Regions from separate parts of the Mesorhizobium sp. WSM4837 genome, predicted to be linked through region 2. Evidence: predicted binding sites of a transcription regulator. Region 2 holds the regulator's gene; each other region holds the start of a gene.

Region 1 (4,165 bases), on a different contig from region 2:
ATCTCAAAATTCAGCCGCAGGGACCGGGCATCAAGATTGGAGGAACCTATATAAGCCCAAACTCCATCGACCGACAGCAGCTTCGAATGATCGAACGAGCCCTGCGTGCGCCATACGCGGCAATAGTGCTTCAGGACCTGATCGAATTGCGCCGTCATCGCCCGGTCTACAAGGAAAAGATTGTTCATCGCCGGTACCACGATGTCGATCTCGACACCTCGCCTGGCCGCGGTCGTCAGCGCGCTGATCAGTTCCCGATCCGGCAGGAAATAGGGCGACATGATGCGGATCGATTTGCGGGCGACGGAAAATGCCCCGATCAGCAAGTTGTGGTTCGTTTCGATGCTGGCATCCGGCCCGGATGCAACCGCCCGCGCCAGCATCGGTTGAGCGGGAGCCGCGGGAAACGTGGCCACTTGCCAGGTGTCGCCTTTCAGGAACTCGCCGCTCACGAAGCGCCAATCTTCGGCGGCAACCGAAAAAAGGTCGGCCACGACCGGCCCGGTGACCTGAAAATGCGTGTCCCTCGCGCTGGAGGAGCCGGCGAACTCGGCTGAGAATCCCTTTCGGATGTTCATCCCTCCGGTGAACGCAATCGTGCCATCGACGACCAGGATCTTCCGGTGCGTTCTGAGGTTGGCGTAGGGAAGACGCAGGCCCATGACAATGTTGCCGTTGAAGAGGTCTGCCGGGATTCCCGCCTCTCGCAGGCGCCCAAGAATGCTGGGGACGGAGTAACGCGCCCCGACGGCATCGATCAGCACGCGAACGCTGACACCCCGCTGGACGGCTCGCGCGAGAGATTCCACGAAAAGCCGCCCGACATCGTCATTGTCGAAGATGTAGGTCTCGAGAAGGACAGTGCGTTGAGCGCCGTCAATCGCTCGGCACATTGCGGCATAGGCCTCGTCACCTGTCTCCAATATCGCAATCGCGTTTCCCGAGGTCAGGGCACGCCGGGCCACCCTGTCGCCCAATGTCTTCAAGCCGGTGAAGCGTTGGCCGTACCGCTCGGCAATCAATTCCTCGGCGGCAAAGTTGCGCTCATGTTTTGCGGAAGCCGCCTCGCTGGAAGGGGGCCGCATGGCGCTGATCGTTGCACGACGAATGCGGTTTATGCCGGCAACGGCGTAGATGATCGCGCCGAGGAATGGCGACAGGAACATCACGCCGACCCAACCTGTGGCGGCGCGGACGTCTTCCTTCGTCATTATGGCGTGGACGATGCCGATGGCCGCCATCACCACCGAAATGATCGCGAGGACCTGGGGCCAATGAGTCATCAAGGTCTGCAACATCGCCAGGACTATCCAGCGAGCGGTTGCAGAACGCAATGCAACTCATCCCCGGGGTCAGACCACGGTAACAAACTGGACAGAGCCGCTGTCGGGTTCGATGGAACGGCCCCGTCGCCGGAGGCCAACAGCCACGAGCGGGCACTACAGGCCTAACTTCTCCCGGAGTGCATCGATGCGTTTAGAGGCTTCCGCCTTGCTGAGGCCGTCAGCATAGGCGTCAGGGTCGTCGGCCTGTTCGGCCAAAGTTTTCAAATAGGAGGCTTGTGCGGGGGTCATGGGATCATCTCCGCTGATCCAATCTTCCGGGTCCTTTTCGACATTTGCCGATGCCTCGATTTTTGGGTTGTGCCGGTCACCCATGATCAATCTCCCTTGATGATCACCACAATGAGAATGATCATGATTTGTTCCGCCAGATTGGTATGCGCGTCGCGTCCGCCCGCGTAGGCCTCAAATCGGTGAGGACGCCCGTGAGCAGCGATCAGGGCATTGGAACCGTGCCTGGCTCATAAACGACCCCCAACTCGGGAGTCGGCTTCTTCAAATTTTTTGGCCTTCAGCCATGTGCTCGACAGTCCGCTCCTGTAGCGGCTGTCGGCGCGCTTCGAGATGATTCCATTGAGCCCGATCTTCTCGACGGTGCGGAAGAGCGCCAGCGCGCTGCCCTCGAAATGCTCACTGTATTGGATCTTGCCGAGGCCAGGCTCAATCAGTTGCCACAGCGCCTGCTTGCGCTGCAGCAGCGGCAAGGAGCCTAGATCGTGGCCGTCGAGATGGAGGATATCGAACGCGACGAACACCAGCCGGCTCGGCTCGTTCCAGATCGCCACTTCCAGCGCAGGGCAATCGAAAGCGCTCTGCTCGCCGGGAACAATGACTTCGCCGTCGAGAATGGTAGTCCGGCATGGCAGATCGACGGCTAGTGCGATGGGCCAGTATTTCGTGGTCCAGTCGCGGCCGTTCTTGTTGTAAAGACGCTTACCGCCATTATCGATGATGATCTGGGTTCGATAGCCGTCGAGATTGGCCTCGTGGACCCAGCCCTCACCTTCAGGCGGCCGCTCGACCCGAGTCGGGATCTGCGGCGGAAGAAACTCCAGCCGGCCGCCAACGACCTTGGCACGCTTACTCAATGACGCCACCTTGACCGCGCAGCGGCGGCTATCGGCACAGGCAGCACGACATCTCCCCAACATGATGCCTGCCACCTGTGCCGAGCCCCCGTCAAGCCGCCGAGCCCCCGCCAAGCATTGCAAGCATCTACGCACGAAGCCGATCTGTCGTTAGCTTTGCATCCTAATACTTATCCCGGCGTACATATCTTGCCCGGCGCGGCGCTCTTGCACCGTTCCCGACCGGCTAATTGCTGTCCGGGATCGCCGCCAGCCTACGCAGCCCTTTGCTGGTGAGATAATCCGGGCTAGAGCGGTTCGTCATTTCAAGGAACCGCAGAACCGCTCTATCTCTTTGTTTCTAGACTTGGCAAACATACGACTCGCGCTCTCAACAAGTGTCTTATGCTGCGTAGTTGCAATGTATGCTCCGCTGTGATGCGCGGCGACATCGATGAACAGTCGGTTGATAAATCGGGGATCGGCTATAATTGATGGCGCGGTGAACGCGACACGAAAATATTCTGGTTCATCCCGATCTTGTACTCAGCTTCCGAGCGCTTTGAGCCAATGTTCAAAGGAAGAGGCCTCCTCGTGTCCGGCATGCGAAACGGAGTTGGCGGGGCGCGGTAACACCACGGAGCTTCGGACTTCGCGGGGGCTGTAGCCGAATTCCTTGCTAAAAGCTCGGCTGAAATTAGCCGCTGAACTAAACCCGACGGCTTCGGCAATATTAACAATGCGCCGGCTGTCCGCCGGATCGCTAAGCGCAACATGGGCTGCCAGAAGTCGGCGACTTTGTATGTAGTGGAGAACACCACCGCTCGGTTCGAACAACTGATAAAGACGCGTCCGCGAGACGCCGAGCGCCCGGCACATTGAATCCGGCGTCAGATGAGCCGCATCCAGATTGTTGTGGACGTATCGACGGGCTCGCTCCATCAGCGCGACACTCACCAATTGTTCGGTGGCCGCGGCATGTTCCGCCGGGGGCGAGAGGCAGGCAATGATCATGCTGCGGGTTGCGTGCACGATGCGGGGCAGATCGTCAACCGTGAGACTGCGCAGTCTTGCTTCGATGTTCTTGAGGTAGTCGAGCAAAAGGTTGGCAAAGTTGCCGGACAGAATTGAATTATTCTTTGCGTCCAGGGCTGCCGCCGCATCGGCGAACAAATCACGCGGCAAATAGAGAAAGAGACTTTGGGATTCCGTTGCCCTCCCCCGAAACGGGTAGCCAAGCGATCTAATCTCCAATTTGCCCGGCTGGTTTTCCGCTACGCGGCGATCGACCTCCGTCCACGACCGGCCAGTATGCGGCAAAGCGATATACCAGTGATCGATCGAGCTGGACCGAAGCTTCGCAGCAGAACGCATATAACTATGTGCCGGTGCGCGCTGTTGAACGATCAGCATGCCGCCGAGGTTCCAAGCCGTGTGGTCGGCGGGAAAGCCATCGTCGAGCGATTTGTCATCCGGCAACTTGATCTCGACAAGCGGAGCCATATGCGCCTGCCAAGCGACGAATTGATCTTCTGGCGCCAGTTCGAGCGTCGAAAAGGGCAAAGGTTCGAGCGCCGGCGCAAGTGACGGGGCAGCCTCATTGTAAGGCTGAGCTTCGCGCGGCCAACGACGTCGATCGCGCTCAAGCGCCTGCCTCGCAAGCGCCTTGTCCTGCCTCTTAGCGTCCATCGCGTAGTGCCGTATCCGATTCCGGTATGCCCATCGCCACCGCAATCATGTGGTGTATCACAGCCA
Region 2 (4,165 bases):
TGGTGTGCTCGCCGCCAAGGTTGAAACCTGGCGCGCCGGAACGAAGATGCTCGGTTCGGAAATCCAGACCCGGCTGACCGGCCGTGTCGTCAGGCTCGACCAAATGGCGAACGGCCGGATCAGGCTGACCATCGATGTGATGTCGACCGCCCGGCCGACACTGCGTTATGCACCCGAACGTGTCAGGGTGTCGGCACGCAAGATTCCCGCTGAGATGACCGCAGGCTCGGTGGCAACCGGCTATGTGAGGCTTCTGCCTCCGACTGGCCCGGTCAGACCGGACAGCTTTGACTTTTCCTTTGACAGCTATTTCGCCGGTATCGGTGCCAGTGGCTTTTTCCTCGGCAGTCCAAAGATCGTCGTCTCCGAAGATGCACCGTTAACCGCACGCCTTTCTTCGTCGATCGAGAAGGCGCGCGAAACCATCGCCGACCATATCAGGGACAGCATCGGTGGTGCCGAGGGGGAGATTGCCGCTGCGCTGATCGTCGGCGTGCGTGCCGGCATCCCCGAAGAGATAAACGAATCGATGCGGCGCACCGGCATCTACCACATCATCTCCATTTCCGGCCTGCACATGGCGCTTGTCGCCGGCACCGTCATGGGATTGCTGCGCAGCGCCTTTGCGCTGTTTCCCGACTTTTCGTCGCGCCGGCCGGTCAAGAAATATGCGGCTGCTGCCGCACTCGTCTCCATCGCTGCCTATCTGATTTTCTCCGGTATCGTGGTCGCGGCTGAACGCAGCTTCATCATGCTGGCGGTAATGCTTGTCGCCGTGCTGTTCGACCGGGCGGCACTCACCATGCGCAACCTGGCGATTTCGGCCATCGCCGTCATCGTCGTGTCGCCGCACGAGGTGGTCGGCCCAAGCTTCCAGATGTCCTTCGCTGCGACTGCGGCTCTCGTGGGCGCCTATGCCAGTTGGTCCGACTTTCGTGCCGACAAGGCCAAGGCGCCGCGACAGCGACGGTCACCGGCCGCTTTCGTCACGCGCAAGCTCGTCGCTGGGGCAGGCACCATCGCAATGACCTCCATCATTGCCGGCAGCGCCACCGCGCTCTTCGCCATCTGGCACTTCCAGCGCGTCTCGCCGCTCAGCCTGTTCGCCAATCTGGCGGTCATGCCGATCGTCACGATCGTCATGTTCCTGGCCGTCCTCAGCGCCTTGGCAATGCCTTTCGGCCTCGACGGCCCTTTCCTCTACATGATGGGCAAGGGCCTGACGGCGATGATTGCAATTTCGGGATGGATCTCGGAGCGTTCGCCGGTCGATGCAGTCGGCCTGATTTCGTTGCAATCGGTTCTGCTGGTGACGGTCGCCCTGGTCATCGCCACGATGGCCACGACGTGGCTGCGGGTTGCGGCACTTCCCTTTGCGCTCGCCGGCCTGCTGACGATTTCCGAGACGCGCACCCCCGACGTGCTGATCTCGGAGGATGCGCATCTGGTGGCACTGCCGATCGGCGGCGGCGAACTTGCCGTCAACCGGGTGCGTTCGAACGAATTCACCACCGACAACTGGAAACATGCGCTGGTTTCAACAACGATCGTCGAGCCGGAGACATTCGAAAAAGGAGATGTGCGGTTCGACATCGCCGATCCGGCCGACCTGCCGCCGGGAGCGCCTTTCACCTGCACTGCCGGCCTGTGCCTGGCCCGGCATCCGTCCGGCGCGCTCATCGCGCTCGCCGACAACCGTGAAACCGCGCGGCCGGCCTGTGCCTTTGCGGATTTGATCGTCATCGACGATGCCACAGCCTATTACAAACCCTGCCGCAACCCGCTGGTTCTCGTCGTCACCAAACGGCAGCTCGCTCGCATGGGCAGTGCCGCCGTCTTCTTCGATCCGCTATCGGCGACGACGCGCGCAGAAATCCGTTTTGCCGTCAGACAGCCATATAGGCCCTGGCATGAGCAGCGGCGATTTTCGCGCGAGGCGAGGGGCCTGCCGCCATACCGCAGGGCCGAGAAACCCAGGAAGCCCGCCGTTCAGTAACGCCGGATCAATCCGACGAGCTTGCCCTGCACCTTGACCCGGTCCGGCCCGAAGATGCGCGTCTCGTAGGCCGGATTGGCGGCTTCCAGTGCGATAGAGGCACCTTTGCGGCGAAATCGCTTCAGCGTCGCTTCCTCCTCGTCGACCAGAGCGACAATGATCTCGCCAGGCTGGGCGGTGTCGGCGTTGCGGATGATGACCGTGTCGCCGTCGAAGATGCCGGCCTCGATCATCGAATCACCCTTGACCTCCAGCGCGTAGTGCGTGCCGCCGGTGATCATGTCCGGTGGCACCGAGATCGAATGCGTCTGGTGCTGGATGGCGTCGATCGGCACACCGGCAGCGATGCGGCCCATCACCGGTATGGAAACGGTGGCAGCGACGTCGTCGTCATTGCCGGCCGCACGCATGCGCGAAGGCGCCGGCTTGATCTGGCGTCCGAGGCCGCCCTGCCCAAGGGAGCCTTGAATGACGCTCGGCGAGAATTTGCGCGCCGCATTGAGGCCCGGCGCGATTGAATCGGGCAGGCGCAGCACCTCCAGCGCGCGGGCGCGGTTGGGCAGGCGGCGAATGAAACCGCGTTCCTCCAGCGCCGTGATCAGCCGGTGGATCCCCGATTTGGAGGCGAGGTCGAGCGCTTCCTTCATCTCGTCGAACGAGGGCGGAATGCCGCTTTCCTTCAGCCGCTCGTGAATGAACATCAGCAGTTCATGTTGTTTGCGTGTCAGCATCGCGACCCCCAACAGAATCAGAAAAACAAACCCAGAACAAACACTATCTGTTCCAGTTGTGTTCCGCAACCATTTAAAGTTTAATGAATGTGTTGACGTTTTGTTCAGCGTAGCATCAGCACGCTGCAGGCGGCGCCCGCTGCGGCCGCGGGAGCGAATGGCTCGCGCACGACCAGTCCGTTGGCGTCGGCCAGCATTCTGAGCATCGAGGAATCCTGGACACTGAACGGCGTTGCCTCAAGCGTGCCAGCTTCTTCCTTCACCACCGCGCGTACATAGTCCTGCCTGAGATCGTTGGCCGGCATGGCGGCGCCGAGCCGCGCCTGACGCATGTCCTGGCGGAACGCGCGGCCGCCGAGCCGCGCCAGCAGCGGCTTCAGAAAGAGCTGCGTGCCGACCAGGCTGGCCACCGGATTGCCAGGCAGGCCGATGCAGCGGATGGCGCCCAGCCGCCCGAACATCAGTGGCTTGCCGGGCCGCATGGCGATTTTCCAGAAATCGAGCGCCATGCCTTCGCCGGTCAGCACGTCATGGACGAGGTCGTGGTCGCCGACCGAGGCGCCGCCCAGCGTAACGATGACGTCCGCGCCTGCGGCGACGGCTTTTTTCACCAGCGCGGCGATCGCCTCCTTGCGGTCGGGGGCGATGCCGAGATCGAGTGCGCAGGCGCCGACCGAGCGGGCCGCGGCGGCGACGCCATAGGCATTGGAGGAGATGATCTGGTCGGGGCCAAGGTCGCTGCCCGGCGGCAGCAATTCGTCGCCGGTGGCGATGATGGCGACCAGCGGCCGTTTCACCACGCGGACCTGCTGGTGGTTGGCCGACGCCGCCAGCGACAATGCCGCGGGATCAAGCAGGCGGCCCTTCTCCAGCAGCATGTCGCCCTGCAAGAAATCGAGCCCGAGGCGGCGGATGTTGCGGCCTTCAACCGTCGGCGCGGTCACTTCGACCATGCCGCCGCCGAGGTCGCGGACATTCTCCTGGATGACGATGGTGTCGGCGCCTCCGGGAAGCGGCGCGCCGGTGAAGATGCGCACGGCCTGCGCCGCGCCGACTGTTCCGGCAAAGCCTCGTCCGGCCGGCGCCATGCCGATCACCGAAAGTCTCGCGGGCACGGACGCGACATCGTCGGCCCGCACGGCATAGCCGTCCATGGCCGACGCGTTGAATGGCGGCTGGGTGCGGAGCGCCATGAGCGGCTCCGCCAGCACGCGGTCGGCGGCATCCATCAGGGCGACGCTTTCAGCCGGCAAGGGCGCAGCATCCGCAAGCAGGTGCTCGAGCGCCTCGGCGACCGCAAGCAGCGCCATTATTGGCCTGCCCCCTGGGCATCCGCCTTGTAGTCGCCGGATTTGCCGCCGGTCTTTTCCACCAGCCTGATGCCGGAGATCGCCATGCCGCGATCGACCGCCTTGGCCATATCATAGATGGTCAGGCA
Region 3 (4,165 bases), on a different contig from region 2:
CGATGCCGTCATCATCGATCTCGAAGATGCCGTCGCCCCGGCCGACAAGGTTTTTGCGCGCGAAAAACTGGCCGGCATCTTCGCCAACCGCCCCGGCCTACGCTGCGAGATGATCGTGCGCATCAACCCGCTCTCCAGCGAATGGGGCGCCAAGGACTTGCTGGCGGCGGCAAGCTGCGAGCCCGACGCCATCCTGCTGCCCAAGGTCGACACGCCGCGCGACGTCCTGGAAGCCGGCGACGTCCTCGACGACTATTTTTCACCCGACGCGGTGAAGCTGTGGGCGATGATCGAGACGCCCAAGGCGCTGCTCAACATCGGCCCGATTGCCGAGCTTGGCCGCGATCCGGCCTCGCGGCTGGTCTGTTTCGTTGCCGGAACGAACGACCTGGTCAAGGACACCGGCATTCTCGCTACGCCCGACCGGCGCTATCTCACGCCATGGCTGATGCAGATGGTGCTCGCAGCACGCGCCGGTGGCCTCGACCTGCTTGACGGTGTCTTCAACGATTTTCGTGATCTGGACGCTTTTGCGCGCGAATGCACGGAAGCAGCCGCCATGGGGTTCGACGGCAAATCGCTGATCCACCCGGCCCAGATCGATGCCGCAAACCGCGCCTTTGCACCATCTGCCGAAGCCGTGGCCGAGGCGCGTGCGGTCAAGGAGGCCTTCGCGCTTGCCGAAAATGCCGGCAGGCAAGTCATTGCGCTGAACGGAAAAATGCTCGAGCGGCTGCATCTGGCGCAGGCCGAGAAACTGCTGGCGAAGGCGGCCGCCAGCGCCAGCGGGACATGATCGCAACCCACCACAGGAATGAAAAATGAAACTCTACCGCTTTCTGTCCGGCCCGGACGATTCCAGCTTCTGCCACAAGGTGACGGCAGCGCTGAACAAGGGCTGGCACCTGTTCGGCTCGCCGACCTATTCCTACGACAAGCAGACCAAGGTCATGCGCTGCGGCCAGGCCGTAGTGAAGGATGTCGAGGGCCAGGAATACGGGCCCGACACCAAGCTCAGCGATTGGTAGATTTGCAAAGCTCGACGCAGGGTGTGTTGAGATTCAGGTCAGGCCGCGCCGGAGTCGAAGACGGGCGCGAAGCGACCAGACTGGGTAGTTTCCGAGAACCGGAGCGGAGCGTACTTTTGGGTGTGAGCACCGGAAGCGCAGGGAACTGCCGTTCGCAGGCCGGCATCACCTTAATATCAGCACAGCCTACTCGGCCGCCTCTTCGATCCGCTCCATATCGTCGTCCGACAGGCCGAAATGGTGGCCGATCTCGTGGATCAGCACATGGGTGACGATGTCGCCCAGCGTCTCCTCGTTCTCGGCCCAGTAATCGAGGATGGCGCGGCGGTAGAGCGTGACGCGGTTCGGCCCCTCGCCGGTCTGCGGATTCCAGCGCTCGGCGATGCCGCGCCCCTCGAACAGGCCGAGCAGGTCGAAAGGCGTTTCCAGCGACAGGTCGTCCATGATTTCGTCGGTCGGGAATTCGGCGATCTGGATGACGATCTCGCCGGTCAGCTTGCGAAACTCCTCCGGCAGATGGGCGTAAGCTTCTAGCGCCAGGAACTCCATTTCCTCCATCGACGGCGAAAGCTCGTCGTGCCAGGTACGGGTTTTGTAGATGCGGGCCATGCTTTGTCCTTCTGATCCCGGCATATAGGCTTTCGCGCCGGACTCGGCAATTGGCCGGGTTGCCGTCCACGCGCGGCAGGAATAAATTCCCCATGACTGCGCCCATGACTCCGCTTGACTCTTCGGCCGCCCTCTGGAATCTATTAGAACATAACAGGAACAATTGTGAGTGGAAGCTGACCGTCATGGCGACAAGCGCCGTGGCGCGGGAGACTGTTTTTGCCCTGCGCCGCCAGATCGCGAAGATCGAGGGAACGCTGCCCGAGCGCCTGCAGGCGCCGGCCGCAGCCCCCGTTGATGCGCCCCGGAATCCAACAGCTGATGTCACTCCCGGGGATCCAACAGCTGATGTCACGCCCAAAAAAATCACGCCCAAAAATCTGACAATCGTCCGCCGCGGCCTCGCCGTGGCGCCGCCCGATGCGTTTCTGCGCACCGGCGCCGAAGATCTCGATACTGCGCTCGGCGGCGGCCTGCCGAAGGCGGCGCTGAGCGAGATCCATGGCGCCGCGACCCGCGATGCCGGGGCCGTCGCCGGCTTCGCCCTGTCGCTCGTCAGCCTGATCCTCAAACAGGGGCCGCGACTGCCGGTCCTGTGGATCGGCACCGCGGAAATCTTCCGCGAGGCCGGCTTCCCCTATGCCACAGGACTTCATCGCCTTTTCGGCATCGAGCCGGAGCAATTGCTGTTTTCCGAGGCGCCAAGGCTCCTCGATGCGCTGTGGACCGCCGAGGAGGCCGCCCGGATGACGGCGCTCGCCGCCGTCATCCTCGAAATCCGCGGCAGTCCGCAGCGGCTGGACCTCACCGCGACGCGGCGGCTGCACGCCCGGGCACAGAGCGCCGGCCGGCCGGTGTTTTTGCTGCGCCAGGCCGGCGAACCCGAGCCGACGGCGGCACCCGTCCGCCTCGTCCTGTCGGCGGCGCCGTCGGCACCACGCCAGACGATCGCCGGGCCGCTCGCCGGCTCGATCGGCCGTCCCGCCTTCACCGTCAGCATCGGCAAGAGCCGCACCGCCTTGCCAGGACAATTCACACTGGAGTGGAACCCCGATGAACGCAGTTTCGAGGAAAGAAGGGCCGGGGAAAGACGGCAAGAACGGGCAGCGAATCCTGTCCCTGTGGTTTCCGCATCTCGCCGCGGAAAGGATCCTGCGCCAGCGTCTGGGGCGGTCCTGGCGTTCGCGGCCGTCGGATCACCTGCCGCTGGTGATCAGCCATCGCCAGGCGAACGCGCAGCGCATCGCCGCCCTCGACGAGCGGGCTGAGGCGCTTCATCTGAAGCGCGGCATGGGCATAGCCGACGCGCGCGCCATGCATCCGTCGATCGACGTCGTGGAAGCCGATCCCGAGGCCGACCGCCGCCTGCTCGAAAGCCTCGCCGACTGGTGCGACCGCTACACTCCGCTGGTGGCGATCGACGCAGCCGATGGCCTGTTCCTCGACGTCACCGGCTGCACCCATCTTTTCGGCGGCGAACGGGCGATGCTGGACGACATCCTGTCGCGCTTTTTCCATCAGGGTTTCGATGTCCGCGCCGGCCTTGCCGCCACACCAGGTGCAGCCTGGGCGGCAGCGCGGTTTTCTGGTGATCGCATCGTCCCCGGTGGCGAGGAGGAAGCGCTTCTCGCGCCCTTGCCGCTGGCGGCGCTGCGCATCGAGCCTGACATCCGCGCCAGCCTGGAAAGCGTCGGCCTGCGCACGGCGGGCGCCGTCATGGCAGCACCGCGCGCGCCGCTCGCCCGCCGCTTCGGCAGATCGCTGCTTTTGCGTCTCGACCAGGCGCTCGGCCGCCTCGACGAGGCGGTGTCGCCGCGCCTGCCGGTGGCGCCGCTTTCGGTCGAACGCCATCTCGCCGAACCGATCATGCTGACCGACGAAATAGAGCGGCTGGTGAAAATGCTGGCGACGACATTGAAGGCGGACCTCGAGCGCCGCGGCGAGGGCGCAAGAAGGCTGGCGCTGCTGCTTTTCCGCGTCGACGGCGCCGTCAGCCGCATCGCCGTCGGCACCTCGCGGCCGTTGCGCGAGCCGTTGCTGATCCAGAAATTGTTCCACGAGAGGCTTGCCGCGCTCGAACAGGACATCGATGCCGGCTATGGCTTCGATCTCGTGCGCCTCTCGGTGCTGTCGGCCGCGGCCTTCGACATGCAGCAGGCGGATCTGACCGGCGAGACGCGCGATGACGGCGCCGACATCGCCCTTTTCGCCGACCGCATCCGCGCCCGGCTCGGCGACAGCGCGGTTTTGAAACCGGTTGCCGTCGAGAGTCATCTGCCCGAGCGCGCCGTCGCCACGCATCCCTATGCGGAGGCGCCGCAAAGGGTCTCTGCGCCGAAGCAGCCGGGCAAGATGAAAGACACTAGGCCTGTCTTTCCGCCGGAACGGCCGATCCGGCTGTTCCGTTCGCCCGAACCGATCGAGGTGCCGGCCACCGAAATGCCTGAGGGACCGCCGATGAATTTCCGCTGGCGGCGGGCTCTCTACCGGGTGGCGCGCGCCGAAGGGCCGGAACGCATCGCCGCGGA

The links. The regulator LexA, encoded in region 2, represses DNA repair genes until DNA is damaged. The targets are predictions, from matches to a motif close to TGTTCNNNNTGTGTTCNG.
Region 1: a site for LexA is predicted at 1,693-1,710, ahead of AC0L3D_RS07145 (DUF3072 domain-containing protein). Genes of this name have one in related genera too.
Region 3: a site for LexA is predicted at 1,782-1,799, ahead of AC0L3D_RS13315 (ImuA family protein). Genes of this name have one in related genera too.

What each region holds. Positions count from the first base shown of each region.
Region 1 covers NZ_JBVVQE010000009.1:16,277-20,441, forward strand. The annotation lists gene AC0L3D_RS07140 (phospholipase D-like domain-containing protein) at 1-1,298, opposite strand, end outside; gene AC0L3D_RS07145 (DUF3072 domain-containing protein) at 1,440-1,658, opposite strand; gene AC0L3D_RS07150 (ATP-dependent DNA ligase) at 1,805-2,506, opposite strand; gene AC0L3D_RS07155 (helix-turn-helix domain-containing protein) at 2,957-4,099, opposite strand.
Region 2 covers NZ_JBVVQE010000025.1:76,748-80,912, reverse strand. The annotation lists gene AC0L3D_RS16880 (ComEC/Rec2 family competence protein) at 1-1,996, shown strand, start outside; gene lexA (transcriptional repressor LexA) at 1,990-2,727, opposite strand; gene AC0L3D_RS16870 (molybdopterin molybdotransferase MoeA) at 2,832-4,037, opposite strand; gene moaC (cyclic pyranopterin monophosphate synthase MoaC) at 4,037-4,165, opposite strand, start outside.
Region 3 covers NZ_JBVVQE010000018.1:95,027-99,191, forward strand. The annotation lists gene AC0L3D_RS13300 (HpcH/HpaI aldolase/citrate lyase family protein) at 1-796, shown strand, start outside; gene AC0L3D_RS13305 (DUF1737 domain-containing protein) at 822-1,028, shown strand; gene AC0L3D_RS13310 (metallopeptidase family protein) at 1,215-1,637, opposite strand; gene AC0L3D_RS13315 (ImuA family protein) at 1,823-2,905, shown strand; gene AC0L3D_RS13320 (DUF6504 family protein) at 2,847-4,165, shown strand, end outside.